DNA from 4 places in the Shewanella vesiculosa genome. Region 3 is predicted to be linked to each of the others. Evidence: predicted binding sites of a transcription regulator. Region 3 holds the regulator's gene; each other region holds the start of a gene.

What was found. Region 3 encodes LexA, which represses DNA repair genes until DNA is damaged. Its sites were predicted from a motif close to TACTGTATNNNNATACAGTA; they were not measured.
Positions count from the first base shown of each region.
Region 1: a site for LexA is predicted at 862-881, ahead of recG (ATP-dependent DNA helicase RecG). Genes of this name have one in related genera too.
Region 2: a site for LexA is predicted at 2,643-2,662, ahead of GW828_RS09815 (LexA family protein). Genes of this name have one in related genera too.
Region 4: a site for LexA is predicted at 3,177-3,196, ahead of GW828_RS11765 (DNA topoisomerase III). Genes of this name have one in related genera too.

Region 1 covers NZ_JAACSD010000009.1:84,565-92,517, reverse strand. Annotated here, with positions in the region: gene GW828_RS11195 (sensor histidine kinase) at 1-205, shown strand, start outside; gene GW828_RS11190 (response regulator transcription factor) at 202-810, shown strand; gene recG (ATP-dependent DNA helicase RecG) at 951-3,026, shown strand; gene GW828_RS11180 (DUF3014 domain-containing protein) at 3,296-4,177, shown strand; gene GW828_RS11175 (beta-ketoacyl synthase chain length factor) at 4,417-5,178, shown strand; gene GW828_RS11170 (lysophospholipid acyltransferase family protein) at 5,171-6,022, shown strand; gene GW828_RS11165 (phosphopantetheine-binding protein) at 6,050-6,304, shown strand; gene GW828_RS11160 (acyl carrier protein) at 6,313-6,561, shown strand; gene GW828_RS11155 (COG4648 family protein) at 6,561-7,112, shown strand; gene GW828_RS11150 (AMP-binding protein) at 7,105-7,953, shown strand, end outside.
Region 2 covers NZ_JAACSD010000007.1:393,803-401,755, forward strand. Annotated here, with positions in the region: gene GW828_RS09800 (sigma-54 interaction domain-containing protein) at 1-109, shown strand, start outside; gene GW828_RS09805 (NifB/NifX family molybdenum-iron cluster-binding protein) at 136-666, opposite strand; gene GW828_RS09810 (Y-family DNA polymerase) at 939-2,195, opposite strand; gene GW828_RS09815 (LexA family protein) at 2,202-2,615, opposite strand; gene GW828_RS09820 (MlaE family ABC transporter permease) at 2,919-4,031, shown strand; gene GW828_RS09825 (ABC transporter ATP-binding protein) at 4,034-4,798, shown strand; gene GW828_RS09830 (MlaD family protein) at 4,795-5,766, shown strand; gene GW828_RS09835 (PqiC family protein) at 5,786-6,370, shown strand; gene GW828_RS09840 (RES family NAD+ phosphorylase) at 6,545-7,228, opposite strand; gene GW828_RS09845 (antitoxin Xre-like helix-turn-helix domain-containing protein) at 7,212-7,601, opposite strand; gene GW828_RS09850 (M13 family metallopeptidase) at 7,893-7,953, shown strand, end outside.
Region 3 covers NZ_JAACSD010000014.1:97,117-105,069, forward strand. Annotated here, with positions in the region: gene coxB (cytochrome c oxidase subunit II) at 1-1,088, opposite strand, end outside; gene GW828_RS15470 (cell division inhibitor SulA) at 1,485-1,991, opposite strand; gene lexA (transcriptional repressor LexA) at 1,988-2,602, opposite strand; gene plsB (glycerol-3-phosphate 1-O-acyltransferase PlsB) at 2,867-5,290, shown strand; gene mtr (tryptophan permease) at 5,290-6,546, shown strand; gene GW828_RS15490 (hypothetical protein) at 6,817-7,089, shown strand; gene GW828_RS15495 (cytosolic protein) at 7,922-7,953, opposite strand, start outside.
Region 4 covers NZ_JAACSD010000010.1:35,713-43,665, reverse strand. Annotated here, with positions in the region: gene GW828_RS11770 (ATP-binding cassette domain-containing protein) at 1-623, opposite strand, end outside; gene GW828_RS11765 (DNA topoisomerase III) at 1,155-3,122, opposite strand; gene GW828_RS11760 (tRNA (adenine(22)-N(1))-methyltransferase) at 3,300-4,058, shown strand; gene purF (amidophosphoribosyltransferase) at 4,584-6,098, opposite strand; gene GW828_RS11750 (CvpA family protein) at 6,132-6,620, opposite strand; gene GW828_RS11745 (SPOR domain-containing protein) at 6,773-7,387, opposite strand; gene folC (bifunctional tetrahydrofolate synthase/dihydrofolate synthase) at 7,459-7,953, opposite strand, start outside.

The DNA of each region.
Region 1 (7,953 bases), on a different contig from region 3:
ACATTGCACCCTGCGTATTGAACAAAGCCCAAATTGCCTCAAACTCAACTTTATCGAGAATGTACCGGTTAAAACCATCACTAAAGGCAACGGATTAACCGGTATTCAAGAGCGAGTAACCTTGCTACATGGCACCATCGACTATCAATTAATTCCCCATTATAAAGTGAGTATCCAATTGCCACTAAGTGAGTCCGTTAGATGAAAATTCTATTAGCCGAAGATCAAGCCATGGTAAGAGGCGCCCTCGCCGCGTTACTCACATTAGGATGTGATAGCTTAAATGCAATAGAGATTGTCGAAGTCGAAGATGGCGATAAAGCGATGCAACAACTTAAAACCGATTCGTTTGACCTGCTACTTACCGACATTGAAATGCCTAGGAAATCAGGTTTAGAACTGAGCCTATGGTTGCAACAGCAACGCAGTCAGACCAAAGTGATTATTCTGACCACCTTTGGCCGAGCGGGTTATATCAAACGAGCATTAGAATACGGTGTCGGGGGCTTTTTATTAAAAGATGCACCTTCTGCTGACTTAATTAACGCGATTAAACAAGTCATGGCGGGTAAACGAGTCATCGATCCAGAATTGGCTTTCACCGCTATTGGTGAAATAGATCCTCTCAACGACAAAGAAAGGCGCGCATTGCGCCTAGCAAGCGAAGGCTTATCAACCAGCGATATTGCCAGTCAGTTGTTTATTGCAGAAGGTACAGTACGAAACTATTTGTCAGAAGCCATTAATAAACTCAATGCCAGTAACCGAATTGATGCCGCCAGAATTGCCAAGCAAAAGGGTTGGTTGTAATTAGTGGCTTAATATTGCCTTGTATGCAAAGTCTGCTAAGATACCTTAAACATCTGTATATAATTACAGTGATTTGAGATTGATAGCTTGAAATCACTATAATTTTTACATCTTTGGTAATCAATTTAGGTGAGCACAATTTGCTACGACTGGATCTTGTTCCGATCACCGACCTTAAAGGCGTTGCTAAAAAGGTTGCGGAAAAACTGGCTAAGTTAGGTATTAAAACAGTACAAGATGTGCTGTTTCATTTACCGCTGCGTTATGAAGACCGTACGCAAATCCATGCTATTGCCGCATTACCTCCTGGCAGTTATGGCACCATAGAAGCAGAAATTCAGTCAACTCAAATCATGCAAGGTCGGCGGCGCATGTTAGTGTGTAATGTCCGTGACCACAGCGGAATGATGAGCCTGCGATTTTTTAATTTCTCTATGGCGCAACGTAATGCCATGGAAAATGGCGCCAGCATTCGGGCTTACGGTGAAATACGCAGTGGCAATCATCATAAAGAAATTGTTCACCCCGAATATCAAATTATTCATCCTGGTGAATCTGTCACATTAAGCGACACCCTAACGCCGATTTACCCGACGACTGAAGGGGTAAAACAAGCCAGTTGGATCAAATTAACACAACAAGCCTTGGCGATGTTGGACCAAGGTGGATTACCTGAGTTGCTGCCCAGTGCATTACAGCCAAACAATATTAGCCTGCGTGATGCATTGCATATTTTACATCGCCCCCATAGCTCAGTATCACCTTTTGAATTAGAACAAGGTCTGCATCCTGCCCAACAAAGATTAATCCAAGAAGAACTGCTGGCACATAATCTGAGCATGTTGCAACTACGCCAACGCAGTAACCAAGATGCCGCGGTGCCAATGCCAGCGACAGGTCAGTTACTAACGCCTTTTCTAGCGCAACTGCCTTTTAAACCCACTGGAGCTCAACAGCGGGTTGTCGCCGAAATCAGCCAAGATATTCAACATCCAACGCCGATGATGCGTTTAGTTCAAGGCGACGTGGGTTCAGGTAAAACCTTGGTGGCGGCACTGGCGGCATTACAGGCAATTGAAAACGGTTACCAAGTGGCCATGATGGCACCGACTGAATTACTCGCCGAACAACATGCCAGCAACTTTGCAGCATGGTTCGAACCACTTGGGCTAAAAGTCGGCTGGCTGGCGGGTAAATTAAAAGGCAAAGCTAGGGTTCAATCACTTGAAGATATCGCTTCTGGCGCTGCACAAATGGTTATTGGAACTCATGCGATATTTCAACAAGCGGTGGTGTTTAATAAACTGGCGCTGATTATTATTGATGAGCAGCATCGTTTTGGTGTGCATCAACGCCTAGACTTACGAGAAAAAGGTGTCAGCCAAGGCTTCCATCCACACCAGCTTATTATGACTGCTACGCCAATTCCGCGTACCTTAGCCATGACCGCTTATGCCGATCTTGATACCTCGACCATTGATGAACTGCCTCCAGGACGAACTCCCGTAACCACAGTAGCCCTTGCCGACAGTCGCCGAGAGCAAGTGATTGAACGTGTAAAACAAGCAGCATTAAACGATAATCGCCAAGCTTATTGGGTCTGTACCTTAATTGAAGAGTCTGAAGTACTTGAATGCCAAGCGGCTGAAGACACTGCCACAGAACTCGCCATAGCGTTACCAGAACTGAAAATAGGCTTGATCCATGGAAGAATGAAAAGCGCTGAAAAACAACATATCATGGCGCAATTTAAAGCAGGTGAATTGAACTTACTCGTCGCCACCACCGTCATAGAAGTTGGCGTTGATGTGCCTAATGCCAGTTTAATGATTATCGAAAACCCTGAACGCTTAGGCCTAGCGCAGTTACACCAATTAAGAGGTCGAGTCGGCCGTGGGGCTGTCGCTAGCCATTGTGTATTACTTTACAAAGCCCCGTTATCACAAACGGCCACCAAACGTTTAGGCGTACTCAGAGACAGTAATGATGGTTTTGTTATTGCTCAAAAAGACTTAGAAATTAGAGGTCCAGGCGAAGTGCTTGGCACCAAACAAACCGGTTTGGCAGATCTTAAAATTGCTGATCTGATTCGTGATCAACACTTAATTGCACCAACTCAAAAATTAGCATCTCATGTTTACCAGCAAGTGCCACAAAACGTAGATGCTATCATTCATCGCTGGATCGGTGATAGACAACAATATGTCCAAGCGTAATATAGATCATAATATATTGTTCATTATCATCAGTTATCACTAGACAAGTGGGCCGAATATTGCAAAATGGTATATAAATTGTGTTTGTTATCTAGTCAGCTAGCGGGGATCACCTTACTGCAAGCAAAGCGAAAGCTTTAACGCAGTGAAAGCGATTTGAAATCAGTCCTCCGCAACTGTTTAGTTATTGAATGTAATTAGTATCATGCAGAATTTTTCGACTCCATCTAGATCTTTGTATCGATTAGCTATAACGCCAAGGAATTGAAATGCAAGTTAATGAAGAAGATAGAATTACCCCACAAGCCACGGAAAAAACTGGCTCTAACATGCTATTAATCGCTATAGCCGTTATCGCGCTATTAGGCGCCAGCAGTTACTTCTATTTTACGAGTGATGATACCGAAGAATTAGAACCGGTTGTCATGACGCCAGTTGAACTGCCAGAATCAGTACCAGAGGTGCCAATAGAACAAGCGCCGATTGAAGAACCGCAAAACGTTAGCACTGTTGATGATATGGTTCCCGCTGGAGAATCTGAATCGTCTGCTGCAGTGGCAGAGCCTCTGCCAGTATTAGCTGAATCTGATGATTTTGTTGAAGCAAAAACATTAGCCATTGCCAACGGTATGAAAATTGCGCCGATGATCTTGAAAAAGGACATAGCTCGCCAATTTGTGGTGTTTGTTGATAACCTAGCCCAAGGTGATATCGTGCATAAAGCAAGCCCGTTAAAAGGCCCTGATACCCAATTTACTGTGAGCGAGATAACCAATAAAACCTATCTTAATCCAGATGGATATCATCGATATGATTTGTATGCGAATTTCATCGAAGGCTTGAACGATAAAGATTTAGTCGCTACTTATATTGAATTAAAACCACTCTTTGCTGAAGCGTTTACTGAACTCGGTTACAGTGATATTGATTTTGATAAGCGTATGCAGCAAGCTTTTAGCATGGTTGCTAGCGCCCCGATTATTGAAGACCCTATTGAGCTTTCATCAATCAGTGTGAACTATAAATACGTTGATCCTAACCTTGAAGCGTTGCCCAGTGCACAAAAACTGTTGATCCGTATGGGACCTGACAATACTCGTAAAATTAAAGCTGCGGTCAAAAAGCTGCAACAAAGTTTTCCAAACAAATAAGCTTATATCCACGAGTAACCCTAGCAGATTAAGCTATCAAAAATGAACGCGACATATGTCGCGTTTTTTATTGAGCCATCACCTTAGCTAATCCCCCTCCACTATTAGGCTTTTTAGTTTGCATGACTTCTTATCTACATTAACTTCAGTGTACAATCGCTAAGGTTAACTAATCTTTATTATTTAAATGATTATTAACTATTAAATAAGGATAGCTTGGCAGTTATAGAGGGAAAGTAATGCAGTTAGTATTTGAGCTTCTATCATGGGGGGCATGGTCACCAAACTTTCAAACCACAGAAAGTTGGCTACAATGGCAACAGCCAAATGGCAACTTGACGCCTAAGCCCGACTCGCCAGCTTTAAAGCACATTCCGGCCATGCAACGTCGTCGTTTTAGTCGTTTAACTAAAATGATGCTAACAGCAGCTCACCAATGCCAGCCAGAAGAGCATTGTCGGAGCATTTTCTCATCTCGTCATGGCGAGCTCACGAGAACATTAGGCTTACTTAATGACATTACCCAGCAGCAAGCTTTATCGCCAATGGCTTTTAGTCAGTCAGTGCATAATACTGCCAGTGGTATTTTTGGCATTGTAAATAATAACACTACAGCCTCTACATCCATTGCTGCTGGTGAACAAACCCTTTCTCAAGCACTTATTGAAGCCTATGCCCAATTAGCACAATCTCCAGAGCCCTTATTAGTCATTTTTGGTGACGATCCTGTGCCACCGATATACAGCGAATTTACTCACGAAGTCGAACTGCCCCTCGCCTTGGGATTGTATCTTGCACCAAAAGATCACATAGGTTACCACGCTGAAAAACAGGCGCCTCAACGGACAACACTGAGCTTGTCTGATTATCCACTGGATGTCGCTAATCCACAGGGACAAAAAAATATAAGTTTAAGCGAGTTAATCCACCATATTGTTAGCGCAAAAAATATTCAAGGTAAATTGTGCCATTGGTATTGGTCGCTTGAACACCATGACTGATCAACACGAGATGCCACATGCTGATGCTATTGAGTCAACAAAAACACCCGCACCGAAACTCAGCGGAGTGCGATATATTCCTCGCTGGTTAGCTGGAGTTGGCTGTTATATTACCTTTGGTTTAGGTGGCCTATTGTGTTCATTAACTATTTTACCTCTATTACAACTTTGGCCCACTAAACCAGAACTGCGAGTTGCAAGAGTGCAACGATTAGTCAGCTGGATGTTTAGAGTATTTGTCGCCATGCTAAGTTTTGCTGGGGTGATTGCTGTGAGTACTAAGAATATCGAGGCACTGCAACACGCTAAAAGGCAAATTGTTATCGCTAATCACCCCACATTAGTGGATGTGGTGGTATTAATTAGCTTGATGCCTAATGCGGGCTGTATTGTCAAACAAGGTTTATGGCGTAATCCATTCTTTCGCGGCGTACTCGCCAGTGTAGGGTATATTCCCAATCGCGAAGTCAATTGGCTCCTGCACGACTGCTTGCAGGTATTAAATCGTGATACTAACTTAATTATTTTTCCAGAAGGTACCCGAACATTAACTGGTAATATCGTTAACTCATTTGCTCGTGGCGCCGCCAATATTGCGCTTCGCACCCAAACAGATATTTTACCTGTAGTATTAAGAACCGATGTTGCCGGCTTAACCAAACAACAACCTTGGTACCAAATACCGCGACAAACCATCAATATGTCAGTAGAAATTGGCACAAGCATCCCATACCTGCGGTATGATGCTCAACAGGGTAATGAAGCCAAAATGGCTCGACAGCTGACGCGCGACTTGCAGCAGTTTTACATTGATACACTTAAACAACCTATCAAGTTCAATTGATAGCCATACTGATAAGAAAGACAAATAATGAACTTACACAACCAAATAAAACAACTGATCATTGATTGCTTAGATTTAGAAGATGTCACTGTCGATGATATCGAAACTGACGCGGCCTTATTTGGTGACGGTCTGGGGTTAGACTCGATCGATGCGCTAGAGTTGGGCTTGGCGATTAAGAAAGAGTTTGATGTCAAAATTGAAGCCAATTCAGATGCAACTAAAGCACACTTTTTCAGTGTTGCTAGCTTAGCTAGCTTTATTGAATCTCAACGTGTTTAGGAGCTAGCATGCAAAATCGTGAACAAATACTCGAAATGCTTAGCACTATTTTAGTTGAAGACTTTGAAATAAATGCGGCAGATATCACCCTCGAAGCCACTTTGTACGAAGATCTGGATTTAGACAGTATTGATGCCGTTGACTTGGTGATTAAATTGCAACAGCAGACCGGCAAAAAAATTCAGCCTGAAGCCTTTAAAGCAGTGCGAAGCGTCGATGATATCGTCAATGCCATTGAAGGTTTAATTAAAAGCTAATGCGCTTAGTCCTGCTGATTATCACAACTTTGGTTATTATCACTTATCCTTTAGCTGTGTACTTTGGATTGCAATATTTACCACCGGGCACAATCGCCTTATTACTATGCTTATCGTTAATAATGCGATTTATTATCAATAAACAGCAAGTAAGATCCATGACGCTGCCAATATTGATTGGTATAGGATTAACTGCAGCCAGTTTTATTGCTCAGCGTCACGACTGGTTATTGTTCTATCCAGTGGTGATAAATATGAGTATGTTGGGATTATTTGGTTATTCACTGATTAATGGCCCAAGCATGATTGAGCGTTTAGCGCGCTTAAAAGAGCCTGACTTACCAGACTCCGCCATTACTTACTTACGCACTATTACCATACTCTGGTGTGGGTTATTTATTATTAATGGTGCCGTGGCTGCCTATACAGCCATGGCAACCAGTATTGAAATATGGACACTTTACAACGGACTGATAGCTTATCTGCTTATGGGTATGCTGCTCAGTGGAGAATGGATTTACCGTCGTTTTTGGTTGAAAAAACATGAATAAACTTTTACTCAATTGGTTAGCAACAGGGCCGGCCTCTCAGCAGCTGATAAGCTTTGATCATCATGACATCATGACGGGATCATTATTTTGTGCCCAAGTTGCTCATCTGCATGCGCAACTGAGCCAAAGTACAGCGAAGCGTTGGTTGCTTGCCGCCAAGCACAGTGACGTATTTGCCGCAGGTTTATGCGCGGCATTGTTGGCGGGTAAACAAGTGATATTACCTGCCAACACCCAAGGTGGCACCTTGAGCCAACTTAATCATGAATTTGATGCCATTATTGCCGACAGACCTCTATGTGAGGTGCGTGAGTACATTGCGCTAAAAAAAGAATTAAGTTTACCCGCTGCACCTTGGCCGAAAACAGAAACCTTGGGGGAATTAATCTTATTCACCTCAGGCAGTAGCGGTCAACCCAAAGCGGTTAAGAAAACCTTGCAACAACTGGATGCTGAAGTCAGCATTCTTGAACACACCTTCGCCGAACATTTACCTCATTGCTCAGTCGTTTCAACGGTTTCGCATCAACATATCTACGGCTTATTATTTAAAATTCTCTGGCCTTTGGCTGCGAGCCGCGCATTCTTAAGCGAACAAATCGACTATCCAGAAACCTTAAGCTACTACTTGGCTATTATGCCAAATTTATGTTTAATCAGTAGTCCTGCTCAATTGACTCGCTTACCTGATGCACTTGAAAACCAAAGGCAACAACGTATTCCTAGCTTAATTTTCAGCTCGGGTGGCCCGTTAAACTTTGAGGCAGCCCAGGCGGTTAAGCACTGTTTTAATCAATTACCGATTGAAATATTTGGCAGTACTGAAACTGGCGGTATTGCC
Region 2 (7,953 bases), on a different contig from region 3:
TGAGCAATTTCAAGGGTCTCCAGCAGAATTAGCCATTAAGCTTAATATTAGTGTTCGTACTTTATATCGTAAATTACAGCGCTATGATTTAAAACTAACAGCGCTGTAAGCACATCACTTCGACCTGCGCATTCACTAATGTTGGTGCATGAGTGAGTGCTTTTTATTACAACAAGGTTTCATCATGGCGCTTTCTGCGCCCGCTTTAGTTTCACAGCAACGTTTCTTTATCACCTCAGGTCCACTGTGACAGCCCGCTTCTCCATCAGCATGATCATGATCGCAACAACCGCCATTAGCTTGCTTAGCAATATGTTTCACTGACGGACGCCCCTGACTTACTTGGGTATATTGTTCACAGTCGGATAAAACAGCAGCCGCAAAATGCTGTAACTCTGTACGGCCGTTTTTTGCATGAAATACACTCAAATTCTGGTTTAGTAGCTTAGACAATAACTGCTGGCCAATATTACGTATGATCACCCGATTAGCGCCTTGTGCCAGTATCAAACTGACTAATTGCTGCTTGCCCTCACATCCATCGAGTAAAGCTGGGTTGGTAAAACGTCCGACGACTTGAGCTTGGTCATTAATAAACAGTACCTCATCGGCTTTGCTAAAATGGTTGGAAATATTTTCTGCTTTCATGGGTATGGCTGTAATCATGGGGGCTGTCCTCACTGTATAATATTCAATTTTATCATCGAGATACCATTTATTTTAAACGGCATAAATGGTTATGGTTGATGACATTAATGCTTGCCATTATCGATTAATAGTAATTGGCATATGCTATATATACGCCGATTAATGGCATATGCCAATTAGCATTGATATTTTGTGACTGGTGCCACGCTTAGCTCAATATCAATAATCGAATCAGTGATTTCTATTTTATTTACTCAATGACAATTTTAATGATGGAACCCATAAAAATATTAACATTTAATCTTGGGTAAGCATTTCCATTGAGTTGAATATTGAGGAGTAAGCAAATCACGACGCATTGCCCACTTTTGTTGTATTCCTTGTGCAGCAAGAAACACAGTATCGCGGCCATAACGTTGGTTGATGCTATCAAGGGTGTGCATGAGGGCATAATCGACCTTAGCAGGATTGAATAAATCAAATTGAAAATATTTCTCGCTGGCTAAATTAACAAGGCCTACGCCAATTTTGTAATACCGCACCCCGACGCGAAACAACCTTGGTGCAGCTTGTCTAAGCGCTTTGGTGAGTTCAACAGAGCAATGTGTCGGGCAAGGGAAATGGACAATGACCTTATCACTCACGGGCCGTTCGTCATGAGGGGAATTACTGGCAAACAGCAACATGGTTTTGCAATACGAGCCTTGCTGACGCGCTTTAAGCGCCGCGATAGCGATATGTTTACTCAATGCCTGTAATAGCAATTCATAGTCAGTGATGCGCTCACCAACACTACGAGTCGAGAAAATTTGTTTTTTATCTGCCCTTGCCTCATCCCATTGTTTACAGACTTGACCATTCAGTTCACGAACCGTTCGCTCTATTTCAATACTAAATTGTTTTCTCGCAAGGCTCGGTGGCATACAGGCAAGATCATATGCGCTGCGAATATTCATTACTTCAAGTTTTTTACTTATACGCCTACCAATGCCCCATACATCACCGACCGCAAGCTGACGCAAAATGTCAGTGCGTTGCTGCAATGTCTCAATTACGCAAACACCTTGGTATCCTGGGATTTTTTTAGCGGCATGATTGGCTATCTTGGCTAAGGTCAAGGTGTCGCCCATACCGACACAGACGGGTAAACGCGCTTCTTTCCAAACCGTACGACGGATTAACTGACCATGGGTATGCAGGCATTTAATCGCGGGGTAACTGTGTTTAAACGACAGGAAACATTCATCGATGGAGTACACATGCTGATCGGGCGCAAAGCGGCCTATTATCGCCATCATTTTTGCTGATAAATCGGCATAGAGCTCATAGTTAGATGAACACACAATCACATTACGCTCGGCACATAGCGCTTTAACTTGAAAATAGGGTAGAAATTTTTGTATGCCCGCTTCTTTTGCTTGTCGATTAGCAGCCACAATACAACCGTCGTTATTGCTCAGTACAATGATTGGCTTACCACGCCAATCAGGGCGAAATACCTGTTCAGCACTGCAATAAAAAGCATTGGCATCAACTAAGGCAAACATTGTTGCTTACCCTTGGTGGCTAACAAACATGGGGCTTTGGCGATGACAACGAATTGAGCGGATCACCACACCTTCAATACTAAAGTCATCATAATCGCAAATGGTTACTGGTAAATGTTGCTCATGAGATGACACTAGCATTCGCCGTTGCAGATCGAGAATTTTACACACAAATTCACCATTAAAATTAGCCACAATCACGTCGCCACTTTTAGCCGTTTCATGACGATCGACAATCAGTAAGTCGCCATCGAATATCCCAACACCTTGCATTGACTCACCTTGGGCTAAGCCGATAAAAGTCGAACTTGGATGTTGCACTAACATCTCATCAAGACTGAGGCCTAATTGAAGATACTCAGCAGCAGGGCTTTCAAAACCGGTAATGCCAGCACTGGCGACAATGGGAATAAAGCGCATACGCTAACCTCGTACATTTATACTAGATACTGTATAAAAACACAGTACCATTTATAGGGTACATAGTAGCGCTAAATTTTGTCTGTGCAAGTTTATTTATGTTAAATCGCGATATGCAAGCGGCATATTTAGCCATTGAAGGTTGTTATTAGCCAGCTAGATAGCGTTATCAGTTTAATAGTTAATGAGTTTATTTGTTCAAGGTCAAAATACAATCTGAGCGATTGGTCTACACTTGTGATCAGTACAACAATGAACTTGATGCAAATATACACTTGATTGCTACTTTTTTTGGGGTCTAGTATGACACTCGCCACATTTGATATCGACATGCACGATGACAACTGCGACCTGAGTCTTGCAGGTGATTGGCAATTAGGCCAAGCACCACTAGGTGCCGATATTTGTGCCGCCCTTCCCGCAACTTGCCATACTGTCAGATTAGTGACGACTGAATTATCTCAGTGGGATTCAAGCCTTGCCATTGCCTTATTACAATTATCCCGCTGGTGTGAACAACAAAAAATAACCCTCAATATTCAAGATACCCCACAAGGATTACAACAATTACTGCAGCTAGCTACCGATGTGCCTGTGTATCAAACGGCGAATGATGGTGTCATTGGTGGCATGTGGGTCACGCTTCGTAAAGGCATGATTGTACAAGGCTTACAGGTGCACGATGGCTTAGTGTTTGTCGGGGAAAGCACGTTGGCATTAGGGCGTTGGTTAAGAGGTAAAGCCAGTACTCGGCGCAGTGATATCGTATTTTTTATTGAACAAGCAGGGCCTAAAGGACTGGCGATTGTCACTTTGATTAGTCTGCTAGTGGGAATGATTTTAGCCTATTTAGGTTCAGTGCAGCTGCGTCAGTTAGGTGCTCAGGTGTATGTCGCTAACCTAGTGGCTATTGGAATGGTACGCGAAATGGGCGCCCTGATGACAGGCGTTATTATGGCTGGCAGAACGGGAGCCGCGTATGCTGCTCAATTAGGCACCATGCAGGTCAATGAAGAGATTGATGCGCTGCGAGTCATGGGTATTTCCACCATGGAGTTTCTGGTGTTACCTCGCTTGTTGGCATTGATTTTCATTATGCCATTAATGTGCATTTACTCTGACGTGATAGGCATGATCGGCGGTGCAGTAGTTGCCAATGGCATGGGCGTGAGTTACACCCAATATATTTTACAAACTCAGGTTGCCATTGATTGGGTAGACATATCCACCGGGTTGATAAAAAGCCTTATTTTTGGTTTTTTGATTGCGATTGCAGGTTGTCAGGCCGGGCTTAAATGCGGGCGAGATTCTAATGCCGTTGGTTTAGCCACGACCAGTGCTGTAGTTAAAGCCATTGTGTTTCTGGTGGTTTCCGATGCCGCGCTCAATATCTTATACGATAAGTTAGGGATCTAATTATGGTGGATGATGCCTTCATCAGTGTACGCAATCTTAGTGTCGGTTATGGTACGACCGAGGTACAAAAACAACTGAACTTCGAGATTAACAAAAATGATATCTTTTTTGTCATTGGCGGAAGCGGTTGCGGCAAAACAACCTTACTTAAATCAATGGTAGGATTGTTAACCCCACTTAAGGGAGAAGTACTTTATCAAGGTAAAAACTTTTATGACGCTGATGAACCAGCGCAAGTGGCCATGCTCAAAGACTGGGGGATCACGTTTCAAACTGGCGCGTTGTTTTCCAGTATGTCGCTTGCCGAAAATGTGGCTTTACCGCTACAACTGTATACCGACCTTTCGGATCGGCAAATAGCAGAGGCTGTGGCATATAAGCTTGCTTTAGTCGGCTTAGCTGGATTTGAAAAATTTTACCCTGCCGAATTAAGTGGCGGTATGCATAAGCGTGCAGGCTTGGCACGCGCGATTGCACTGGATCCACAATTGTTATTTTTTGATGAGCCTTCAGCAGGCTTAGATCCCATTAGCTCTATGCGCTTAGATCACCTAATTGTGCAAATTTGCCAAGCACTGGACTCGACCGTGATTATCGTATCGCACGAGCTACCCAGTATATTGTCAATCGGCACCCGCTGTGTGTTTCTCGATAATCAAACCAATACCATGCTTGATTGTGGCGATCCGAGAGAATTAAAACTTAACAGTAGCCAAGCTCGAGTGCGACAATTTCTCAATCGTGCTGATAAAGTGGAGGCATCATGAGTAAAAGCCAGCGACTTCCTCTTGCGATTGGGGCCTTTATCTTTGGCGCGATTATTTTAGTGTTTATCGCCCTGCTATTTTTTTCTGGTGGGCGAATATTTGCCGAAAAAGCGCCTGTGGTCATGTATTTCAATAACTCAGTACAAGGGCTTCAAGTCGGTGCACCAGTGAAGTTAAAAGGCGTAATCATTGGTGAAATAAGCGATATTAGCATTGATTTCCCCAACGACAGTAGCCAAGGTGTCACGGCCTCAGTTCACGCCGATTTACTGTTGAAACGCATCAATCTTAAAGGCATACAAGTTGGAGAAGAGTTTTTCTCCCATGCGATAGAGAATGGCTTACGTGCTCAGCTGAATTATCTGAGTTTATTAACCGGACAACTCTATGTTGAATTAGATTTTTATCCCAACACATCCGCACATTTCCATGATGACAAAGATTCATTATTGGAGCTACCAACCATAGCGACTGATTTCGAATCCTTGTTTAAAGATCTGCAATCATTGAACTTGAAAAACGTCATCACCAATGTGGATAAATTGGCTCAGCAACTTAGCGACATTGCCGCCAGTGGCAAAATACAGCAAGCGCTGGATAATTTTGATAGCGCTGCAACAGCCGTTAGAAACACCGCTGTGCATATCGATACAACTCAGGCGACATTAGGCTCCAAGAGTGTCGAAGTACTGGCTAAACTAGATAGTTTATTGATGCAGTTGAATAAAGATGAACCGCAAATGGTTGAGTCCCTCAACCTCAGTTTAGCGGCATTGCACAAAACATTAGTCAGTATTGATCAGTTGGCGAATCAAGCAGGTAATTCTTTAGATCAAAACTCCCCACTTGTGATTGAATTAACCAATACATTGGCAGAAATTAGCCGCACAGCTCGGGCGTTACGTAGTTTAAGTGAAACCTTAGATGAGCAACCCGAGGCAATTATACGTGGTAAGCAAGGAGAATAATGTTATGAGGCTATCTTGGATGAGATCACTATATTGGAGTGTGAGTTTATTGGCACTTAGCCTGATCAGCGGCTGCCAAAGCTCACCGCCAAAACAGTACTTTGTGTTAACCGCACCGTCCTTGCAGATAGAGCCCGGCAGTACATCACTCGAATACGATATTGGCATTGGCCCTATTGAAATACCCGAGTACCTAAACTTTACTCAAATGGTATATCCGCTTGAAGATGGCAGCCTACAAAGAATGGCCAACAGCTACTGGGCTGAGCCATTAGATCAAGGTATCGGCCGTGTCGTGAGTATTAATCTCAACCAAAGCGATCATAGTCGTAAGTTAGTGTTATTCCCCTGGGGAGCAGAAAATAGCCCGCAGTACAGTGTCAAAATAAAGCTTATGAGCTTAAGCAGAGACAGTAACAATGTCAGATTAAATGTTTATTGGGATCTTATCGATAACCAAGTAAACCGACATATCACCCAGCAACACTTCACTGCTGTCACCAAAGCAGGAGCAACGGCGCCAGACATGGTTAGTGCATACAGCCATTTATTGACTCAGTTATCTGAGCAAATCGATAAGTCACTGCAACAACTGCCAGAGTAACCGGAAAGTTTAAGCATAAGAGATAATGCAATTTATAGAATAGTGAGGTTGATTCTAGATAGCGGCTTGAGCGTCTAACGTGTAAAAGATTTAGGTATTAAACAAGTTGTAGCATTAGATGCGATTCATTTTACATTTGTTTATCTGAAGATGAGAACCGTTAAATGGCTGCGGTTACTTAATCAAATTGACTTCTAATATGTGCTCAATCTTTTGCTTTTTACTACTCCAGATGTATTTGTAATGCCCACCTTGCTGTGGGATTGTGACGGCTTTAGGTTTGAATGCCGCAATACATTCACCACCACAGTCTCTTACACTACGATATACCAGGCCATTACTGTCACGGGCACGCAATGCTTTAGCAAATTGCTGTGCTATCGCGTAGTCATCTGTGTGTAAGTCATCAAATTCTTGGGATCTAATATCATGCAGTGCCAACGCGACTTGATTAATATAGCAACGCATAGTGAGTTCGGTATCGGGCTCATTAGTCGCGCGTAAAAACACTTCTCGGTGGTAAATGGTTTCAGCAAAGGCGGTATGTAACGTTTTAGCCGCATAATACACTCCAAATTGACAACCATTGGTAAAGCGTGACGGCGTACCAATATGGGTAAATGCCGCCATTATTGGCGAGGTTCCAATACCAGAAATACGTTGTTCTACTGGCACCAGGGCCAACTCGCCTGCTTCTTCACGTAAGCGGTCGTTAGTGAGTGATTCAATAGCAAAAACTATCTCAAGCTCATCAGGGTTGGCGACCTGTTCAAATAAGTCGATAGGCGGAAAATGGCTGGGCACTAATCTGTACAGCTTATCCGCGTTAGGCTCAATGGTATTAACCTCGTTGTGCATCAAGGTATCTCCGCATATCACTCAAATTTATCATGCTACCTTTTAGCATATACTCCAAAGCTGTTTGATTATTAAAGGCTTGATTGACTTTTTGAGGCCAAGCATCGGCTTGATCTCTTGTCGGAAATAAACTCCCAAGGGCTTTATAAATGCCTAAAACGTATGAAATACGCTCCAAGGTATCTGGCGACAATGACGACACTTTACCTTTTTTCCAATTATAAAATGTCGACTCGGCCGGCTTACCTAACAGCACAATTTGATCTTTTGCTCTTACATGCCAAGCATCCATGATATTAAAAAACACCTTCAGCGCGACTTGGGCAGTTTTTTCAGGATTTTGCTGTAACACAGCTTGCTCAATTGCAGACATATCCAGCCCCCTCAGAGATTTATACAGCGATATAAAACGAATCATTACCACAACCAATAATACTCCACACATGGGGTTTATTCAAATTATACTATTTTTACGGTGTAAAATCATCGCGAGATAAGTGGCAAAAAACCATAGTTAACAAGGAAGATTCATCGCTGAAATGTCTTATTAATAACCTAGTTGCTAAAATTTGCTAACAATTCAAATGTTGACATTTTGTGTCATTCTTTCAAGATGACGAAGCAAATAACTCTGTCAACACATTGGCTAAGGAATACGATAACAATGAATAGATCCTTAATTGCGATTGGATTAACCACTGCACTATTAGCAGGTTGTGGTGTAT
Region 3 (7,953 bases):
ACAACATCACCGGTATTATTGCCCCAAGCATTACGCTCAAAGGTAATCACTGCGGCAATCTCTTGGGCGGTAAGTTGCTTGGCAAAGGCTTGCATTGCGGTTCCTGGTTTACCGTTTAAGACGATGTTGAGGTGACCTGCAATAGGGCCTTTTATGATAGGACTGCCAATTAGTGATGGGAATACACCTGGAAGGCCCGCACCATTAGGTTGGTGACAAGCGGCGCAACGAGCAAGATAGATCTGTTCGCCTTGGGTGGTTAACTCTTCAAGAGATAAGGTTTGTGACAGTGACGCTGCTGCCGCAGCAGCGGCATTACTGGCCAGTTGTTTTTGCTCTACTAACCAGTTATCAAAATCTGTCTCTGATAATGCTTGCACCACAATTGGCATAAATCCATGGTCTTTACCGCACAATTCGGCACATTGGCCACGATAAATTCCGGGCTTATCAATGCGGGTCCATGCTTCATTAATAAAGCCTGGATTGGCATCTTTTTTAACCGCAAAAGCTGGAACCCACCATGAGTGGATCACATCATCTGATGTCATTAAAAAACGCACTTTTTGGTTAATGGGCAGTACGAGTGGTTTATCGACTTCAAGAAGATAATGCTCTCCTTTAGCCTCTATGCCATCGATTTGATCTCTTGGGGTCGATAATGTGCTGTAAAATTCGATGTCTTTATCAAAATAGCTGTAATGCCATTTCCACTGCGACCCAGTAATTTTGATGGTGAGATCCGCATTGCTGGGGTCTTCCATGGCAATTAAGGTTTTAGTGGCTGGAATGGCCATGGCGATTAAGATGATGAAAGGAATGACGGTCCAAGCTATTTCCACTTTAGTACTTTCGTGAAAATTTGCCGCAACAGCGCCTTTTGATTTGCGATGGTAAATCATTGAATAAATCATGATCCCAAACACCACTAACCCAATGGCACAACAGATATAAAGTATCGTCATGTGGAGGCCATAAACCTTACCACTGATATCTGTCACGCCTTGAGTCATGTTGAGGGACATTTCTGATGCCCCAAGCGGAAGTGCTATAAACACCACCAGTAAACAATACCACCATTGCTTCACAAGACTGCTCCTCTGTTCATTGCAAATAGCAATTACAAAGAAAAGTCACACAGTAATTCTCTGCTCTATGCAAACTTTTCGGTTCCCGAAAAAAGTTTGATGACCTCAAAGTACCTTGGTGGCAGTAAACAGATTGTTTACGGTTTTATTATTAGCGGTGCACCACGCTTGTACCTACTACTGAACTTATCAATATTGAGTTGGCTCATTTGTCTGAAAGTAATCTTAATCACTGTCATTCACGTCCAATTAAAGATGAATAATATTTCATCCTTGGGAACAACATTAGCTGTAGATTAAACATTGATCAAGATCACTTTGTTGGCTAATTGACTGAAAAAAGATGAAAAAAAAGCCCTGAATTCAATACAGGGCTTGGTAAGTAAGGGTTAATGCTTAGTGAAATGAGCAAAAATTACTTGTTCCATTTATTAATGTAGGGCTAACAAGTTGATGTTTGTGAGGTAAGTGAGCATTCACATCCTCAATTACCACACCTAAAGCCCGTGCACTTTTAGCTACAATTTCTAATCGACGACTATCACGAGCGTCAAGTGAGCTTGTCCAAGTGACGACAGCACTTGATGTTCCACTGGTAAGCGCTTTTTCCATCGCCCATAAGGTTTCGACTTCGTCTTTAGTGTGCACCAGTAAAATACGGTCCATTCTCACGCCAGCATTTGCCAGCATATGTTTATAGCCAATGTGTGGTGGGCTAATTAACACAATCCATCGACCTTGTTGGCTCAATGTGGCGAGTTGACTACACAACTGGCTCAACTCAGCTTCACCTTGGGTGACTGTTTGTAATGTGCGAATGGTTTGGTTGCCATGCAATTCTGTTTCAGCTAAATCTACCCATAAGCCTGGGTGACGTGGCGCGATGCCCATTAGTTTGTTCATAACCAATCTCCATTACGGATAACGCCAACGGCAAGCCCTTCGATGGTTAGGCTTTGGCAACTTAAATCAACTTTAATCGGGGTGTAATCGTCATTTTCTGCGTGCAGATAAATCACATTACCTTTTTGTTCAAATCGTTTTACGGTGACGTCATCATCAACACGCGCCACCACAACTTGGCCATTACGTGCTTGTTGCATTTTATGAACCGCGAGTAAATCGCCTTCTAAAATACCGATGTTCTTCATGCTGTCACCACGAACGCGCAACAGAAAGTCTGCGGCAGGTTTAAACATGCTCGGATCGACTTGATAATACTGTTCAACGTGCTCTTGAGCCAAAATAGGCTCACCAGCTGCAACTTGTCCAATCAGAGGCAAACCGGTTTCAATCTGTTCTTCATGAGGTAAGCGAATACCTCGAGAGGTTCCAGGCATGATCTCGATAAAGCCTTTTTTGGCTAATGCTTTTAAATGCTCTTCGGCAGCATTAGCACTTTTAAAGCCAAGACGTTTCGCAATTTCAGCACGAGTGGGTGGCATACCTGTTTCGGCGATATTGTTTTTAATTAAGTCTAATATTTCTGCTTGGCGCGGCGTTAACGGTCTCATGATGATTCCTGTCTTTTTATACAGTGACTGTCATTATATACAGTGTTTGTGTTCGTGCAAGTATTAACCAACTATTTTTTGTGTTTTATTGGTTTTTTGTAACTTAAATTAATGTTTTTATTAGTTATTATATATTTTTTATCTTGCACTATGTCTTAAAGTGAGAGCTTACACGTAAAGATAAGTCGGCCAGATAGTGTAAGCAGGGTGGTTTCTGGTATCCTATACGACAATATTACAATGGCTTATGTTGCGAAAATAACCATGTCAAAACCAGATTCAATATTTTTACAAGCATTAAAATGGGTTCAGAAATGGATGGTACAGACCATTGTGGTGCCCCATGATCCGTTTGATGACCTCAATATAGATCCGACCAAGCCCTTGGTTTATTTGATGAAAACGGAATCTATTAGTGATATTGCCGCCTTGAGCGAAATCACTGAAGGATTTGGTATGCCAAGTCCTTATGAGCCGTTGCAGCTTGATGGTTTAAGAGTACCTCGAGTGGTGTGTTTAGAAGGGCGTAAACCTCTATTTGGTAAACGTGAAAGTGGTGAGAAGTTCCTTAATTATTTTACCCGTTTATTATCGCTTCATAGTGAGAATGCTGACCTTGATATTCAATTAGTGCCAGTTTGTCTTTATTGGGGACGTACTCCTGGTAAGGAAGAAGACAGCATGACAGCGGCTGTTTTTGAAAGAGAAAACCCAACTTGGTTACGTAAGTGGCTGATGATTTTATTTTTAGGGCGACATAATTTTGTGCAGTTTTCTAATGCGTTATCGCTGCGCCATATGGCTGATGAGCACGGTACAGATAAAAGAATTGCGCATAAATTAACCCGTGTCGCGCGAGTGCATTTCCGTCGCCAACGTAAAGTTATGACAGGGCCACAATTACCTAATCGTCAAATGCTATTTGCCTCTTTATTGAAGTCAGATTCAATTAAAAAGGCTATTGAAGAAGAAGCAGTCAACAAAAAAGTATCTCCTGAAAAAGCTCGTGAAACTGCGATTGAATACCTTGATGAAATTGCCGCAGACTATTCAGATAGTTTAGTGCGCATTGCCGAGCGTTTTCTCACTTGGTTATGGAATAAATTATATAGCGGTATCAATATCAAAGGTGCTGAACAGGTAAGACAGCTTCACCATGATGGCCATGAAATTGTCTACGTACCTTGTCATCGCAGCCATATGGATTACTTGTTGCTGTCATACATTTTGTATTATCAGGGTATGGTTCCGCCGCATATTGCGGCCGGTATTAACCTGAACTTTTGGCCAGCAGGGCCAATGTTCCGCCGTGGTGGAGCATTCTTCATCCGCCGCAGCTTTAATGGTAATAAACTGTATACCGCAGTATTTCGTGAGTATTTAGATCAGTTATTTGCTAAAGGTTATTCGGTTGAGTATTTCACCGAAGGTGGGCGTTCGCGTACAGGGCGTTTACTTGCGCCTAAAACCGGCATGTTGGCAATGACCATAAACAGTGTGCTTCGCGGCATAGAGCGCCCAGTGACGTTAGTACCAGTGTATTTAGGTTATGATCATGTGATGGAAGTGGCCACTTACCACAAAGAATTAAGCGGCAAGAAAAAGAAAAAAGAATCTGTTTGGCAGTTATTTGGTGCGCTGCGTAAACTCGGCAACTTTGGCCAAGGTTATGTTAATTTTGGTGAGCCGATTAACTTACAGCACTTCTTAAATCAACAAGCGCCAGAATGGCGTAGCGAACTGGCGAAAGAGCCTGATCAAAAACCATCGTGGTTTACTCCATCGGTTAATTTACTCGCTAACCGCGTGATGACCAATATTAACGGTGCTGCCGCCGCGAGCTCGGTAACATTAACCAGTTTAGTGTTATTAGCCTCAGAGCAAAATGCATTAGAAAGAAGTCAGTTAGAACGCCAACTTGATCTGTATTTAGCCTTATTGAAAACCGTACCTTATACCGATTACGCATCGGTCGCCGAGGGTGATGGTAAGTCGATTGTTGATCATTGTTTGTCGTTAAATAAGTTTGTTAGTACCAAAGATTCTATTGGTGAGATTATTTCTGTTGATGAAAAAATTGCCATCACCATGAGTTATTATCGTAATAATATTATTCATTTAATGGCGATACCTTCATTAATTGCCAGTTGTTTATTGCGCTATGATGACTGCGATCGCGCGCGCATTCATGCTATCGTGATGGATTTTTATCCATTGTTGAAAGCAGAGTTATTTATGGGCATTGATGATGTGCATAAATATGTTGATGGCGTTTTAGACTTTATGCTTGAGCAAGGTTTGTTGAGCGACAATGATAACTTTGTCATCACGCCTCGTCATATTACCCAAGTATTACTTCTGGCTGAAACGATCAGTGAGACCTTGCAGCGTTATGCCATTATCTTTAATTTACTGGCGATAAAGCCTGAGCTTGAACGTTCTGCTCTTGAAACCGACAGTCACTTGTTGGCCCAACGACTAGGCGCACTTCACGGGATTACCGCTCCAGAGTTTTATGACAAAAAACTGTATAACACCTTGAGTGTTAAGTTAAAAGAACTAGGTTACTTATGCAGTGTTGAACATCGTGACGAAGTGATCAGAATTCGAGATCATGCCAACAAGTTGCTGAGTTCGTCAGTAAAACAAACCATAGTAGACAGTGTGGATGCGGAGCACGGACAATAATGGCAAACCATATGAATGCGGCCAAGCATCGCACTAGTGGTAAGTCAGTATTGGGTGGGGCGATGATCATTGCTGGCACTACAGTGGGTGCGGGAATGTTTTCCTTGCCAGTTGTTGGTGCAGGGATGTGGTTTGGCTACTCAATAGCAATGTTGCTCGGCGTCTGGTTTTGCATGCTAATGTCGGGTTTGCTGTTATTAGAAGCTAACTTGCATTTTGAACCCGGTGACAGTTTCGATACCTTAACTCGAGTAACCCTTGGGCAGTTTTGGCGAGTCATTAACGGTGTATCTATAGCCTTTGTGTTGTACATTTTAACTTATGCTTATATCAGTGGTGGCGGATCGATTGTTAATCACAGTTTATCGGCATTGGGGGTCAGTCTACCTCAGAGTGTGGCAGGGTTAGTGTTTGCCGTGGTGCTGGCGCTAGTGGTATTTGTCAGTACTAAAGCGGTTGATCGCATTACCACCATCATGCTTGGTGGCATGGTCATTACCTTCTTCTTAGCCATTGGTAATTTATTGATCGATATCGATACCGTGAAACTGGTATCACCCGATGGTGAGTCGCGTTACTTACCTTATCTGCTCGCTGCGATTCCTTTTGGCTTAGCCAGTTTTGGTTATCACGGTAACGTACCCAGTTTAGTTAAATATTACGGTAAAGATGCTAAAACCATTGTTAAGGCAATCATTAGCGGAACCACAATCGCATTAGTGATTTATGTGTGTTGGTTAGTGGCAACTATGGGTAATATTCAGCGCAGCCAGTTTGCCGATGTTATTGCCCAAGGCGGTAATATTGGGGTGTTAGTTGCAGCGTTGTCGGGTGTTATTGCCAGCCAATGGCTTGATAGCATGTTGACACTGTTTGCCAATCTTGCCGTGGCATCATCATTTTTAGGTGTCACATTAGGTCTGTTTGACTACCTTGCTGATCTATTTGGTTTTGATGATTCGCGCACCGGACGGATTAAAACTGCAGCGGTTACGTTTATCCCGCCAACAATATTGGGCTTGCTGTTTCCGAATGGGTTTATCCTCGCCATTGGTTTTGCTGCACTTGCAGCCACCATATGGGCTGTGATTGTTCCAGCTTTGTTGGCTTATAAAGTGAGGCAGCAGTATCCCAATTATGTCGGCTTTAAGGTGCCAGGCGGAACGCCACTGATTGTGCTTGTGGTGTTGTTTGGGATAGTGACCGCAACATGTCACTTACTGGCAATGGCAGATATCTTACCGGTATTTAAATAACCGCAACTTGTTATAATCGAATTATAATTATTCAGAAAGCCTTCGTTTGAAGGCTTTTTTGTTTGTGACTATTCTGACTGATGTTTAACAACCAATGGTATGTTGGTCAATAAGCTATTTGCTGGCATGATAGCAATAACCATATCCTCAATTGGATGGTTTATGTTGCCGTTGATGACGCTGATACTTCAATTGCAAAGCGCTATTTTGGGCATCATCGTGGTATCTGTAATGGATACTCATTAAGTGTATTTAGGCAAGGATGAGCAAATGACACAGAATAACACCCAAGCTGAGTTGGCTAGAATTCATCGCAGTATGATGATAGTCGCCTTAATTGATTTCCCTGGAGCACTGTTGTTTGGTCTAGGAATTTACGGTTTAGTTGCCGGATTTGACCAAGATTTTTTACCTATACTCGCTAACCAAGCTGTCATTGTTAATATCATGTTGCTTTTTGGTGCTGTGATTATGGCGTGGGGCATGTTTCGCATGGTAATGCTTGCTCGTGAAAAGCAACTCATATTACAACAACGTAAGTGAGATATTGATTAACTTAACTTATTTGGTTCGGTTAAGTTTGATTGATCACATGATTTAATCGCTACTCACTACCTTCTGCAAGTGTGCTACAGGATAGCGAATGTCGCGATTACAAAGATGTCATAGAGCGGCTTAGTGTTGACTTACTTTTGTCCGTTTCTAAGTCAAGAAAACGAACTCGTTGTGCCTAAATTTTGTTGGCCTTCGAATGAAGGTTTGGCATTTTTTATGTTTGGTGAGTCGTGTTTAGCTGAGTGGGTGTTGGTTAAATGAGTTTGAAGCTTTTACCTTCATTGTAGTCAATCACCTGCAGTGGGCTTATGTGCAGATACTGCTTCGGGACGCTTTGCGCCATCCATGGCCGCTTAACGAAAACGTCCCTGTTTTCGATACCCTCAGTCGCATCTTCACTGGGTCATTCTATCTCTTCGATTTAGCTTCATTTGGTACGAATGTTAAGTTAACAGCTAACTTGGTTTTGCCCCCAAAGTTTTAGGCCTGCTAATAAAGGTTTGGCATTTTTTATGTTTGGTTTAGTGGTGTTGAGCTGAGTGGGTGTTGGTTAAATGGGTTTGAAGCTTGTACCTTCAATGTAGTCAATCACCTGCAGTGGGCTTATGTGCAGATACTGTTTCGGGACGCTTTGCGCCATCCATGGCCGCTTAACGAAAACGTCCCTGTTTTCGATACCCTCAGGCGCATCTACACTGGGTCATTCTATCTCTTCGATTTAGCTTCATTTGGTACGAATGTTAAGTTAAAAACTAACCTGGTTTTGCCCCATTCCTTGCTAGGGATGCCAATTCGCCAATTTCAACTTACTGAATAATTTTCAGTCTATTCGGGTAATAAAGGTTTGCTCGT
Region 4 (7,953 bases), on a different contig from region 3:
AATATCGCAACATGCTCAATCCAGTCAGGCATATCCTCTTCACGTGACACGACCACCAGCATTTGTACCGTTTGCGATAACAACTGTAAATATTGACTTAACGCTTGTCGATGGCCCACATCAAGCCCTGCATAAGGTTCGTCGAGGACTAAAAATGGTACTTGGGTTGCCACAGCACGGGCCAGCATGACTCGGCGACTTTCACCGGTAGAAAGCTGAGTAAACTGGCTATCGCTTAACCGAGTGAGATCCAGCTGCTCTAATAAGCGCTTTGTCAGTGCGTGATCATCACATTGGGTAAAGATCACCCCATAAACGCTAGTATTAGGGTCGATGTAGCCTAAAGCCTCGCTGTCATCTTGCTCAAGAATCTGTTCGAGTAACAGCTGCTGTTCATGCAGTGACACCAAAGCGACCTGCGAGTAGTCAACACCCGATAGTATGCCAGAATAGGCCAAAGCGTTATCTTGTGCTTGCTGAGTCAATAACTGGCCCAATATGGCGCCTAAATCACCTTCGGTACTAAACACGCCCCAAGATTGTTGTGATTCAATGAGCCAATCTTCAATGTTCATGGTGACACTAGACGAACGGCATTGCAGCTGAGTAAACCGAATTTCCATTGTGGCGCTTATCCCTGTCTATTAATACTGATTCTTCACCAGAGTTTATCTTCTGAGTGTCTCACAGGAGTCTTAAAAAAATCGACAAAAAAAGTAGAACATTTTGGTTCTACTTTGCGATTAAAATCACTTCAGTTGATCACACTGACGATTATTCACGAAAACGGCCATTTCATGTAGCGTAGATTCAATTATCGCATCCTCTGCCATTGCTACATAATCAGCTTAATACTAAGTCTGCATAGACTTGGCATAATTCACGGCTCGGCCAGATTTCATAAAACATAAAATCAGCCTGGTTAGCATCACCTTGCTGTATCGTGTTTATTGCTCCTCAAACTTGTATTTTGCCTACTCAAGCTTGCTCCTCTACTTTTGAGAAGATGTGAATAGGTTACTGGCAATAATCTTTCTTTGACACCTGACTGTTTTAAACCATGTCGTCACCAACCTAGTCTGGCCAAGGCGACTAGCCTGGGTAAGTTTGCCTGTTATCATCCCTCTTAACGATTTTCATCGCTTGCCACCCTGTTAACTTTTCGCTTTAGTTTTCTTTTTATATGGCTTTTTAAAACTGCGCTTTGGTGCACTGCTGGCAACACCTTGTAATGCAGAAGGTAATTGACTCGATGCTTGGGTAATTAGGTTATCTAATTGGCTGAGTAATGGCTGCATAAACGCATCATACTTAAGCCTTTTTTGACTGATGGCATCGAGGCTGTTTTCCCATAATGCGGTCATGTCTGGTGTGGTTGCAGATTCAGGTAAACTGCGGATCAAACCAACACCCACAGGTGTGGCCAGTATTGATTTACCTTGGCGAACTAAATAACCGCGCTTAAACAGTAATTCAATAATCCCAGCACGAGTCGCTTCAGTGCCTAAGCCATCAGTTTCTTTAAGAATTTTCTTAATATCGCTGTTTGTCACATAACGGCTAATGCCAGTCATCGCGCCTAATAATGTCGCGTCGGTAAAATGCTTGGGCGCTTGAGTCATTTTTTCTAGTAATTCACCACGCTCACATTGGAGTATTTGCCCTTTAACCAGCGGCGGTAATGATTGTACCGTGTCGTCGTTATCGTCATCGCTGCTAGTTGAACTAGAATCAGAACTCGCTTGATTTACTGTGGTCGCCCGCTTATACAGTTGTTTCCAGCCTAAGCTTTTGTCTTGACGCGCTTTAGTGGTAAACAAACCTCCAGCAATAGTCACTTCCACAGCGGTTTCAGCATACATATAAGCTGGATAAAACTGGGCTAAATATTGCCTCGCAACGTGTTGATATAACTTGGCTTCGTTACTGGATAACGATGACAAATTAGCAACTTTCTCTGTGGGTATAATGGCATGGTGAGCATCGACTTTACTGTCATCCCAAGCTTTAGACTTAAGCTTGGCATTTGGTGCCTCACAACCATCAACTAATGCAGCAGCACCTTTGAGTACCGCGTCCAATACTTTTGGTGCCAAAGCATGTTGCTCTTTAGGTAAATAGCGACTGTCTGAACGCGGATAGGTAATTAATTTATGGCGCTCATACAAACTTTGGCAAGTATCAAGTACCTCTTTTGCCGAGAGGCCAAAACGTTTAGCCGCGTCTATTTGCAATGCTGATAAGCTATAGGGTAATGGTGGATTTTGGCGCTTATCTTTGGCTTCAATTTTAGTCACTTGCGCTGGTTTACCATTAATACGAGCAACGACATTTTCAGCTAAGCCTTTGGCTAACACTCTGCCATCTTCATCCATGTATGGTTGGCATGCTTCACTCGGTTGCCATTTGGCGGTAAAGGTTTGTTGCTGATCGGTAACCAGATGGGCCAGCACTTCATAAAAAGACTTTGGCTTGAAATTGGCAATCTCATCATCGCGGCGCACCACTAAACCAAGCAAAGGCGTTTGCACTCGGCCAACAGACAACACGCCTTGGTAACCCACTTTGCGCCCTTGAATGGTATAAGCACGAGTCATGTTCATGCCATATAGCCAATCAGCGCGGCTGCGGGCTAATGCAGAAGTGGATAAAGGAATAAACTCACGGTTACTGCGTAACTGCCCTAACGCACGTTTGACTGCTTGTGGATTTAAATCACTAATTAATAGTCGCTGAACTTGATTGAGCTTGTCACCCTTGACGCCTAAATAAGCAATCACTTCATCCACCAGCAACTGCCCTTCACGGTCTGGATCGCCAGCATTAATGATTGCTGAGGCTTGCTTAACCAGTTTACGCAACACAGTAAGTTGACTGCGAGTTTTGGTTTTAGGCATGAGCTTCCACGTTTGTGGCACTATGGGCAAATGTTCTAGCTTCCATGATTTAAATGCATCATCGTAAGCATCAGGTTCGGCTTGCTCCAATAAATGGCCAATACACCATGACACGCAATCACCATTGGCGGCAGTGATAAAGCCATCACCTTTTTTATGTGGTTTTGGCAGAACATCGGCAATAGCACGGCCGAGACTGGGTTTTTCAGCAATATATAGAATCATAATCCATTATTAGGGCGCTAAAGTTCAATTAGATAAAACTCGATTGCACCGCTTAACTGTATAAATTTACAGTATAGATTAGCGCTAAATACGCCAAGCTGCAAATACGAAATAATTCACCACTTATATCGTCAAAATATTACAATACGCAGCTTAAATCCCAAATACGATGAACAGATGAAACTCGGCCAGCGTTTAGCACAAATCAACAGTATGATCCCCATGGGTTATAGCCATATTTGGGATTGTTGTTGCGACCATGGATTTCTTGGTGCGGCATTACTCGATAGGCATGCAGCAAACATGATCCATTTTGTCGATATTGTGCCGGCATTAATGCAGCAGTTAACCGCTAAGCTTGAACTTTTTTACCCACTCCAAACTGCCAATCAATGGCAAGTACATTGTGTCGATGTGTCAGCGATACCTCTGGAGCAAGACGAGCAAACCCCATTAGTGATCATTGCTGGTATTGGCGGAGATTTGATGATCGAGTTAGTGAATACGCTTTGCCAATTGCACCCTAACCGTCAAATTGATTTTATCTTGTGTCCGGTCCATCACCAGTACGAACTTCGCCACCAACTCATTGAACTTGATTGCCGTTTAATTGATGAAAAACTGATTGAAGAAAATCGCCGCTTTTATGAAATTATCTATGTGAGGCGTGACAGTCCATCGTCGCGAATAGAAAGTGATAGTGATAGTTCTACCACTAACATTAGAGCTGTGGGCGATAAACTTTGGCAATGTAACAATGACCACGAGCGCAATATTGCTATACGATATTTACACAAAGTGCTGACTCACTATCAAAAAATAACCCTGTCGAATCCGCAAAAAGCATCACAGGCGTTGCCAAATTATCTAGCAATTAAAGTACAAGTCGAGCGTGAAGAACGGACGTCGACCTCCGAGTGTACGGCCCTATTTTAGACGCTGGATCCCGGCTCAAAAGCATTACCGGGATGACGGTAAAAGGAATCATATCTGGTTGACGATAAAAGTAATCGCTATCTGATTGAAAGTGTAGAAAATATATTCATTTGACGATTAAAGCCATCTATATCTGATTGAAGGTATAGCAGACATATTCGTCTGACGATGAAAGTAATCGCTATCGGATTGATGCTGTAATAATCATATCTGGTTGCGGTGATAGCAATCGCTATCTGATTGAAGGTGTAGTAATAATGTCTGATAGAAGGTGTAGACAATATTGCTGGATGACCGTATTTGAAAGCGATCCCTTAAATCCGATGCGTATACTCTCAGGTTATCACTTACTATCGTTCTTTATCGCTTTTATAGCCTCTAGCCGCGAATCGACCTGGTATCGAGATATCTATCTTGTTATCGCCTGTTATCGCCTGTTATCAAGTAATACCGAGTGTTTAAAGCGGACATAAAAAAACCAGCATTTTCATGCTGGTTTTTTATGGCTATGAAAACCTGGCTAGCTTATGGATGACACTCGTTGTGCATTTCTAAGTTAGTTCCAATGTCTTTTGAGCGGTTAGCTTTGGCATCATCATTACGTAATTGTGTTAAATGATCCAAGTAAGCTTGGTCAACGTCATTAGTAATGTAATGACCATCAAACACTGATGTTTCAAAACGCTTAATCTCTGGATTTTCCATTCTTACGGCTTCAATTAAGTCGCTTAAGTCTTGGAAAATAATGCCATCGGCACCAATGATTTTAGCAATTTCGTCAGCATCACGACCATGAGCAATAAGCTCATTTGAGGTCGGCATATCGATACCATAGACATTAGGGAAACGAATTTCAGGAGCTGCTGATGCAAAGTACACTTTCTTTGCTCCAGCTTCACGCGCCATTTCAATGATCTGCTCAGACGTAGTACCACGTACTATTGAGTCATCAACTAATAGTACGTTTTTGCCTTTAAATTCAGTGTTAATCGCATTCAATTTACGACGAACTGATTTTTTACGTTCTTGCTGACCAGGCATGATAAACGTACGACCAATATAGCGGTTTTTAACAAAACCTTGGCGATACGGTAGATCCATGCAACGGGCAATTTCTAAGGCGATATCACACGAGGTTTCAGGAATAGGAATAACCACATCAATGTCATGATCTTCCCATTCTTTCTTAATCTTTTCGCCCAACTTGGCACCCATGTTTACACGGCTAGCATAAACAGACACTTTATCAATGCTCGAATCAGGACGTGCAAAATACACGAATTCAAAAATACACGGAGCATAGCTTGGGTCTGCAGCACATTGACGGGTAAATAATTGCCCATCAAGTGAAATATAAATAGCTTCGCCAGGTGCCACGTCACGCATCACTTCAAAGCCAACAGCGTCTAAAGCAACACTTTCTGAAGCAACCATATATTCAGTGCCGGTAGGCGTTTCATGTTTACCAAGTACCAATGGACGGATACCAAATGGGTCACGAAATGCAACTAAACCTTGACCGATGATCATGGCCACTACAGCATAAGCACCGCGGGTTTGCGCATGCACTTTGGCAACAGCATCAAACACTTCATCAGCACTTAAGGTTAAACTGCGCGTTTCTTGTAACTCATCGGCTAACAGGTTTAACAAGATTTCGGAGTCAGAAGTAGTATTAACATGACGACGCTTTGTCACTAGGCTTTCAGCCAGTTCAATCGTATTAGTCAAGTTACCGTTATGTGCTAACGAAATACCAAATGGCGAGTTAACATAAAACGGTTGAGCTTCTGATGCACTCGAGCTACCAGCAGTAGGATAACGAACATGTCCAATACCGGCATTGCCTTGTAAACGCTGCATATGTTTAGGCTCAAACACATCTTTGACTAAGCCGTTTGCTTTACGTAAACGAAACGCATTCATGTCAACAGTCACAATACCTGCTGCGTCTTGACCACGATGTTGAAGCACAGTTAGCGCATCATAAATGGTCTGATTAACTGTTGATTTTCCTACTATTCCGACGATACCACACATGGGTAAGGTTCCTCACTGTAAAGTGTTTTATGTTTATATTTGGGGTACAAAGCTTGACGTGTTTTCCAGATAGTTAAAAAACCACTGAATAACCACACCAAATTCAGGTACAAGTACAGAATCGTGCCACCATTTAGAATCTGGAAATGCTGTAAACGCATCCATGAAAAACAGTAAAGCACTAACGATCAACGCGCCACGAATGGCACCAAAACACAGGCCTAACACTCGGTCTGTGCCCGATAAGCCTGTTTTGGCCACTAGCTGGCCGAGTAAATAATTAACGAGTGCCCCTAAGATCAGGGTAATGATAAAAAGAATAGCAATCGCCACACCGTTTCTGACTAACTCGTCCTGCATTTGGGTTAAATGAGCAGCAAGATCGAGGTAAAACTGGCTAGCGATAAAGAATGCAGCAAACCAAACCACAAGAGACATGGCTTCTTTGGCAAATCCGCGGATCAAACTGATTACAGTTGATAACCCGATGACGATAATAATTGCGTAATCAATCCAAACCATGAAGATGGGGATCCGGTATAGGGTTCAAGACGGCGGGATTCTAACAGAGACAGAGATGTTTCTCACCTCTGATTGTACAAATTATTCTTGCGTGATTAAGAACAATCAAATTGTAAATATTAATCACCCAAGCAAAATACCGTCTGAATAGGTTATTGTTCTTGTGGATTATAGGCAACGATTTTGCCTTTTAATCCGGTTAATTTGAATATAGGTTGCTGACGAGCTTTAAGTTTATCTTCTGATACTTCAGGGCCAACGAACACTCGGGTGAGTTTTCCCTCGACAGGCGTTTTAGGCAGTGTGTAAGCCGTAAATCCAGCTTTACGCAGTTGAATAATCAACGCTTTTACATTAGTAATATTATTAAAACCGCCTAACTGCAGCGTAAAGCCTGCGGTGATCGGTGCAGAGGTTTTATTCGCTACCTGGACTTGAGGTTTTTTGACCGTTTTAACCACAGCAGGCTTTTCAACTACTTGAGCCACTTCTTTAGCCGGTTCTTTGGTTGCTTCCTCTTCACCTAATGCCACAATATCGTTGCTAAGGTCTTGTGGTTCTGCAATCGTTAATACTTGGAACTCTTCTACTTTTTCAGCAGAATTAGGGCGATTTGGAGCTGTTAATCTAGCTGGTCGTAAAGGAATTTCAGTGAATTCCTCAACAACCTGAGCTTTTTTACCGTCTAATAAATCAGGTAAAAAAATCACTCCCAAGGCCACGAGTACTATGGTTCCTACCAAACGATTTTGAAATTGACGATTCAAAGCTAATTCCCTTCTTTAACCAAATGACGTTTATGATGATTTCTAAAAACGACGTCTTAAACAAATAGTGTTTATAACAATTTAAACCCTGCGACAGTATAAAAAGAGCCAAATACAATGACCACATCATCGGCTTTCACTGTCGTTTGGATCGCGTGCCATGCACTGCTGATATCAACAAACTCACTGGCACGGTCACGGCAAGCATCATTAGGCAATGCTTGACGCAGAGTTTGCGCTGATGCGCCACGTGGAATATCTAAACTGACGAAGTTCCAGTGACTAATTTGCTCGGCTAATGTCGCTAATACTGACGTAATATCTTTATCTTTAAGCATGCCACACAAGGCTACAATACGACGACCTTGATACGCCTGCAATTGCTGGGCTAAATATCTGGCCGCATGGGGGTTATGTGCCACATCTAAGAGTACTAAAGGTTGCTCACTGACTTGCTCTAATCGTCCAGCGAGTTGAGCTTGCTGCAAACCTTGGTTAATCTGCTGCTGACTAATGTGCGGCCAAATATGGCTTAGCAAGGCTACAACACTCGCCGCATTGGCCAG